2 regions of the Parageobacillus galactosidasius genome follow, and region 1 is predicted to be linked to the other one. Evidence: riboswitches for the same ligand, from Rfam matches in the RefSeq annotation. Region 1 holds a riboswitch; the other holds the start of a gene.
The links. A riboswitch is a leader RNA that binds a small molecule or an ion and turns the genes downstream of it on or off. The one in region 1 is predicted to bind lysine.

Region 1 (3,872 bases):
CTTAAAAGAAAAATTAGCTGTGCTCCCGGAGCAGCCGGGATGTTATTTGATGAAAGATAAAAACGGTACGGTCATATACGTCGGCAAAGCAAAAGTGCTGAAAAACCGCGTGCGTTCGTATTTCACCGGAACGCATGACGGAAAAACGCTGCGGCTTGTCAACGAAATTGCCGATTTTGAATATATTGTCACTTCTTCGAACATCGAAGCGCTCATTTTGGAAATGAACTTAATTAAAAAGTACGATCCAAAATATAACGTGATGCTTAAGGATGACAAAAGCTATCCGTTTATAAAAATTACCGCGGAGAAGCATCCTCGCCTAATCATTACGCGAAAAGTGAAAAAAGACGGCGGAAAATATTTCGGGCCGTATCCGCATGTACAGGCGGCAAACGAAACGAAGAAACTGTTAGACCGCATTTATCCGTTGCGCAAATGCTCGACCATGCCGAACCGTGTTTGTTTATATTATCATATGGGACAATGTCTTGCACCGTGCGTGCATCCGGTGTCCGAACAACAAAATAAAGAAATCGTTGAACAAATCGTCCGCTTTTTAAACGGCGGGTATAAAGAAGTAAAAGAAGAGCTTGCAGAAAAGATGATGAAAGCAGCCGAAGCGCTCGAATTCGAACGGGCAAAAGAATACCGTGATCAAATTGCCCATATTGAAGCAACGATGGAAAAGCAGAAGATGACCATGAACGATTTCGTTGATCGCGATGTGTTCGGTTATGCCTATGACAAAGGATGGATGTGCGTACAAGTATTTTTCATTCGTCAAGGAAAGTTGATCGAGCGCGATGTATCGATGTTTCCGATGTATCAAGACCCAGATGAGGAATTGCTGACGTTTTTAGGACAGTTTTATACCAAAGCGAACCACTTTAAGCCGAAAGAGGTCATTTTGCCTGCTGACATTGACGGCGAACTTGCCGAGCAGCTGCTGGAAGTAAAGGTTGTTCAGCCGAAAAAAGGAAAGAAAAAAGAACTGGTTGATTTAGCAAGCAAAAATGCGGCAATTGCTTTGAGAGAAAAATTTTACTTAATTGAGCGGGATGAAGAACGAACGATCAAAGCTGTGGAAAACTTAGGAAAAATATTAGGAATTCCGACCCCGCATCGCATTGAGGCGTTTGACAATTCCAATATTCATGGCGCGGATCCTGTTTCAGCCATGGTAGTTTTTATCGATGGAAAACCGGAGAAAAAAGAGTACCGCAAATATAAAGTCAAAACCGTAGAGGGACCGGATGACTATGAATCGATGCGCGAGGTGGTAAGAAGACGTTATACTCGCGTGCTCAAAGAAGGCCTCCCACTTCCCGATTTGATTATTATTGACGGAGGAAAAGGGCATTTAGCTGCGGTAAGGGATGTGCTTGAAAACGAATTAGGACTTGATATTCCGCTCGCTGGGCTTGCCAAAGACGACAAGCATCGCACATCCGAGTTAATCATGGGGGATCCGCCGCAAGTTGTTCCATTAGAAAGAAACAGCCAAGAGTTTTATTTATTGCAGCGCATCCAAGACGAAGTGCATCGGTTTGCGGTTGCCTTTCATCGGCAAACGCGTGGAAAAACGATGTTTCGTTCTGTGTTAGATGACATCCCCGGCGTTGGGGAAAAGCGAAAAAAAGCGTTATTAAAGCATTTTGGATCCATTAAAAACATGAAAGAAGCAACGGTAGAAGAATTGCAAAAAGCAAACATTCCGCGCTCTGTTGCTGAAAAAATTTATAAGAAATTGCGAGAATAATATTGTCAACAATACGAAAGTTTGATATGATTGCAATAAATTTCATATTTATACACTTCCAAACGCCGAAGTGAAGATAGAGGTGCGAACTTCAAGAGTACACATTCGGAGGAAAATGAGTTCCGATGATGAGTGTGGAAAGGGGAGCGTCGCCGAAGTGGAAAAAGTCTCATTGCTTTTTCCGCTGGTCCTGCGTTTAAGAAATGTAGGGCTGTCAAGATGTGATTCATCTTGGAGAGCTATCTCACTGTGCGGGGCGAATTCGCTTTTTTCGCTTTCGTGATGCACAGCAATGAGATTTCTCTCATTGCTGTTTTTATTTGCAAACAAATAAACGATATTCATGGTAAAGGGTGAGACGAATTGGGAATCATTGTACAAAAGTTTGGCGGAACGTCTGTTGGTTCCATCGAAAGAATTCAACATGTGGCGAATCGGGTCATTGAGGAAGCCCAAAAAGGAAATGAAGTTGTCGTTGTTGTTTCGGCAATGGGAAAAACGACTGATGAGCTTGTCAACTTAGCGAATCAAATTTCCAATCATCCTAGCAAACGGGAAATGGATATGCTTCTTTCGACAGGGGAACAAGTGAGCATCGCGCTTTTGGCAATGGCGCTTCACGAAAAAGGATATAAAGCTGTTTCATTGACAGGATGGCAAGCGGGAATTATGACGGAAGAAATGCACGGCAATGCCCGAATTATGAACATGGATACGACGAGAATCCACCGCCACCTTGATGAAGGGGCAATTGTGATCGTGGCGGGATTTCAAGGAGTGACGGAAACTGGGGAAATTACTACGCTCGGCCGCGGCGGTTCCGATACAACAGCGGTGGCGCTAGCGGCAGCATTAAAAGCGGATAAATGCGATATTTATACAGACGTAACCGGCGTGTTTACAACAGACCCGCGTTATGTGAAAACAGCAAGAAAAATAAAAGAGATCTCCTATGATGAAATGCTTGAGTTGGCCAATTTAGGGGCAGGGGTATTGCATCCGCGCGCCGTGGAATTTGCGAAAAACTACGAAGTGCCGCTGGAAGTGCGTTCAAGCATGGAAAACGAAAGAGGAACGATGGTAAAGGAGGAAGTTTCGATGGAGCAGCATTTAATCGTACGAGGAATCGCGTTTGAAGATCAAGTAACGAGAGTAACGGTGGATGGAATCGAAAATAGTTTATATACATTGCCGACCATTTTTACGGCTCTTGCGAACCGTGGCATCAATGTAGATATTATTATTCAAAGCGCGGCAAATTCCGAAACAACGTCTGTTTCTTTTTCGATTCGCACGGAAGATCTGCAAGAAACGCTCCAAGTATTACAATCGTTAAAAGGAGCAAATGTGCAATATGAAACTGGTTTAGCAAAAGTATCGATTGTCGGCTCCGGTATGATTTCTAATCCGGGAGTAGCTGCGCAAATGTTTGAAGCGCTAGCGAATCAAGGCATTGAAATAAAAATGGTCAGCACGTCAGAAATTAAAATTTCCACGGTCATTGACGAAAAATATATGGTTTCGGCCGTCGAGGCGCTTCACGAAGCATTCGAGCTTGCCGAAGAAACCGTAGCGCTGCGCTCATAAAAATGGCAAAAGCCTGCATTCGCAGGCTCTTAGCTATTTATTTCATCTTTGCGATCCCATTTAATGGTGATTAACACTTTATTAGCACGTTTCTTTTGTTGTTCGAACGCTTCGGCAACGCGGCGTTTTTGATGCTCAATTTGTTGGGCTAGAAATCCTGCTTCCAACTGAAATGTACAATTTTCGTGAAGAGCAAATCGCGCGGCGATGATCGGACCTGTCAACTCAACGTGAAGCTCGTCCTTTCCTTCTTCCAAAACGGAAAGGGTTCCCCATCCAGCTTTTTCAAAAAACGTGATGATATCGGATATCGTTTCTAGCGGATAATGGCGCGCCAAGCTTTTACCAGCCCAGTATAAAATGCTTGCTGTTTCTTTTCCGAGCAATTCAGGAAGAAGAATTTGCCGAATCAGTTCAGAGCCAAATGCGGAAATATGAATGTCTTCTAATGCTTTATATTGTTCTTCTAGCGATGGTAGTTTCACATGCTTCCCCTCTTTCTATCTACTCTAACATTATAGCG
Region 2 (3,872 bases), 660 kb from region 1:
CGTTAACGATACGGGTGGAGATTACATAACATAGTGTCTCCATCCGCCTGTCTGTGTTAACATAGTTGTCGCGATGCCTACTATCGTTACTACAACAAGCGAATAAAGAAACGAAGTGGAATCAATGATGAAACTCCCAATCGTAATAATAAACGTATCCATCATAAAAATAATAATTCCGACATTCCAATTCGTCATTCTCGCAATAAATTGTGCTAATAAATCCGTCCCTCCCGTGCTCGTCTCCTCCCGCAACATGATGCCGATTCCGATGCCGACTAAAACTCCGCCAATAATGGAACTGATCATTGGATCAAGCATAATGATGCCGCGCAGCACGGAAAATATATCAATCATCAATGAGGAAAACAGTAAACCATGAAGGCTATTATAAAAAAACGGGCGATAGTAAAACCAAGCCATAATATAAAGGGGAATACTTAATAAAACCATCGTTAATCCTACTTTTACATGCCAAATATATTTGATGATTAAACTAATTCCAATAATCCCCCCATCTAACAAATGATGGGGAACTAAAAAAACATTAATCCCGATTGCAAGAAACATACTTCCAATAATAGTAATAGTCATTTTTTTTAACATCAGAGCGCCACCCCATTGTTCTTTACAGCTTACTTCAATCAAAATTGGTGCGCTATCGAAAAAACATCGATATAGTTATTATATGGTAACAATTTCAAAGACTTGTCTCTTATTTCTAATTTTCTATTGCTATAATTACAACAATAGATTAGAATAAAGGTATATTAATATAATTGAATATGCCGCTCATTCAACCATTGAAGTAGAGGTCGCAGCTTTTATGAGTACGGTAAACGAGACGCAGAGCACGTCAACGACTTTACCGGAAAGGAAAAGCTGCCGAAGTCTGGGCATTTCTCTGGGTGCTCAGGCTGGGGTTGTCACCGAATAGGGGCAACACTGTCATACCCGCATGAATTTGCGGGTATGGAGCGCTATCTTCATGGGAGAGTTGATGTATGCAGTTATCTCAACACTGCCGTCGAATCTCCTTCGACGGCTTTTTTTATTATATGGATGTCACAGAACATCCTATTAATAAAAATTAATAATTTTCAGATTTTTAGCATAATATTTGTAAATAATAAGGGAGTGGTTCATTAATGAAAACAGCAACAAAAACAATGGTTGCTCCTTCTTCAGCTTCCCTTTCTGAGAGCGGATTGCGGCGAAAACTAAAAACACGCCATTTAACGATGATTTCCCTCGGAGGAACAATCGGTACAGGTTTATTTTTGGCAAGCGGCGGAGCAGTGCATACGGCAGGACCCGGTGGAGCACTTGCGGCATATATAGCCATTGGCATTATGGTGTACTTTTTAATGACAAGCCTTGCGGAAATGGCGGCATACATGCCTGTTTCTGGATCTTTTAGCACATATGCAACGAAATTCGTTGATCCTGCATTAGGGTTTGCATTAGGATGGAATTATTGGTACAACTGGGCGATTACGATCGCCGCGGAACTATCTGCGGTCACGATGATTATGAAATTTTGGTTTCCACATAGCCCATCGCTTTTATGGAGCGCGCTTTGCTTAAGCATTATGTTTCTTTTAAATTACTTATCGGTAAAAGGATTCGGAGAAGCGGAATATTGGTTTTCCCTCATTAAAGTGGCAACTGTCATCGTGTTTTTAATTGTCAGCTTCCTGATGATTTTCGGAATCATGGGCGGTGAAGCGATTGGCTTTAAAAACTTTACCATTGGAGATGCCCCGTTTCACGGCGGCTTTATGGCCATGTTAGGAATCTTTATGGCGGCGGGATTTTCCTTTCAGGGAACGGAATTGTTAGGGGTCGCTGCTGGAGAAACAGAAGATCCGGAACACAGCATTCCCCGCGCCATTCGCCGGGTGTTTTGGCGCATCTTGTTATTCTATGTATTAGCTATTTTGGCAATCGGCTTGTTAATCCCTTATACAGACGAAAGACTTGCCAACGGCGATGTTACAGTTAGCCCGTTTACACTTGTATTCGATAAAGCTGGAATTGCCTTTGCCGCTTCGGTAATGAACGCCGTCATTTTAACTGCTGTATTATCGGCAGGCAACTCCGGCATGTACGCGTCTACCCGCATGCTTTGGGATTTAGCCCGTGAAGGGAAAGCGCCAAAATTTTTAGCGAAACTGGATAAACGTGGAGTTCCAGTCAATGCTCTTATTGTCACTTCATCAATAGGAACGCTTGCTTTTTTAGCTTCTTTCTTTGGCGATGGTGTCGTTTATACATGGCTATTGAACGCTTCCGGAATGTCAGGGTTTATTGCATGGCTCGGGATCGCGATCAGCCATTATCGATTCCGTAAAGCGTATATTGCTCAAGGGAAAAGCCTCGATGATTTACCGTATAAAGCGAAATGGTTCCCGTTCGGTCCTATTTTTGCATTTATTGTTTGCACCATTGTTATTTTAGGACAAAACTACCCGGCTTTTATTGGCGGAACGATCGACTGGTATGGGGTTCTTGTTTCGTACATCGGCCTGCCGCTCTTTATTATCGTCTGGCTCGGGTATAAGTTTGTGAAAAAAACAAAAATCGTTCCGTTGCATGAATGCGATTTGGAACAAAAATAAGGACTTGGTATGTATTACCAAGTCCTTATTTTTGTACTTTTTGCTCTTCATCATCGATAATTCCTTTTGTCGCATTTTTAAATTCACGCAACGTTTTTCCAGCCGCTTGTCCTAATTCCGGCAATTTTTTTGGGCCAAAAATTAATAGCGCGAAAAAAACGATAAGGGCAATTTCTCCAAACCCGATGTTCATACGATTCACTCCATATGCTTATTCAATTCTTTTATTATTATACCATACCTAAACCGCAAGCGCCATTCGAATACGATTATTGTTCTTGCAGAAGACGAACGGGTACTTCCATTTCTTCCTCTGGGCGATTTTTTTTATAAATACGCGCCATTTCCCGTTCTTCATCCACGTGTTGAATCATTACCTGCTGCCCTTCGTATGTGACTGGCACGATTTTTCCCGATTTTGCGATTTGCTTTGCACGTATGACTTCCATTACCAATTTTCCTTCCCTTCTTCGTCCGCTTTGGCGCTATCTTCCGCTAATGAATGTAGACTTTTCCAAAACAATTCGTCATTACATACAAGGTGCACAATTTGTTCAAGTTCTCCTTCGTCCCCTTTCGCGTTGATTATTTCTAATAACTGGGTCATATCGGTCGTTTCGCGTTCTACCATCAAATTATCACACCTTTCCAAAAATTGATATACTATTGACCCCTCAAAAGAGAAGAAGTATCATTCGAATTGGTATAGATAAGAAGGGAGGAAGATACAATGAGCGAACGCGATTATTACTTTGACAATGCAAAATGCGCACTGATGCTTCTCGTCGTGTTCGGTCATTTTCTCCGCCCGTATATCGATAATGTGCTCTGGGTGCATAGCTTATATATTTGGATTTTCTTTTTCCACATGCCGGCGTTTATTTTTATCTCAGGTTATTTTGCTAAAAAATTTCATGAACAAGGATATTTAAAAAAGATAACAAAAAAATTATTGCTTCCCTACCTTATTTTTCAACTGTTGTATTCGGTTTACTATTACTTTTTATATCAAAAAGATTCCATTGAATTCGATTTGCTCACTCCCCAATGGAGTCTATGGTTTTTAATTAGCTTATTTAGTTGGAATTTGTTATTATGGATCTTTGCCAAAATCCCAAAACACGTTTCACTATTGCTTGCCCTTCTTTTGGGAGTAGGAGCGGGCATGATCGAAGCTGAGAAATGGCTAAGTATATCGCGTACGTTTACGTTTTTCCCATTCTTTTTATTAGGATTTTTCCTTCAAAAAAA

Region 2: another riboswitch for lysine. It lies ahead of B9L23_RS12220 (amino acid permease); the one in region 1 lies ahead of B9L23_RS15730 (aspartate kinase).

The regions. Positions count from the first base shown of each region.
Region 1 covers NZ_NDYL01000002.1:1,217,686-1,221,557, reverse strand. Annotated here, with positions in the region: gene uvrC (excinuclease ABC subunit UvrC) at 1-1,762, shown strand, start outside; lysine riboswitch at 1,832-2,012, shown strand; gene B9L23_RS15730 (aspartate kinase) at 2,126-3,349, shown strand; gene B9L23_RS15725 (YslB family protein) at 3,379-3,834, opposite strand.
Region 2 covers NZ_NDYL01000002.1:557,056-560,927, forward strand. Annotated here, with positions in the region: gene B9L23_RS12210 (S8 family peptidase) at 1-6, shown strand, start outside; gene B9L23_RS12215 (YitT family protein) at 22-606, opposite strand; lysine riboswitch at 802-991, shown strand; gene B9L23_RS12220 (amino acid permease) at 1,149-2,621, shown strand; gene B9L23_RS12225 (twin-arginine translocase TatA/TatE family subunit) at 2,647-2,814, opposite strand; gene B9L23_RS12230 (H-type small acid-soluble spore protein) at 2,891-3,070, opposite strand; gene B9L23_RS12235 (hypothetical protein) at 3,070-3,252, opposite strand; gene B9L23_RS12240 (acyltransferase family protein) at 3,352-3,872, shown strand, end outside.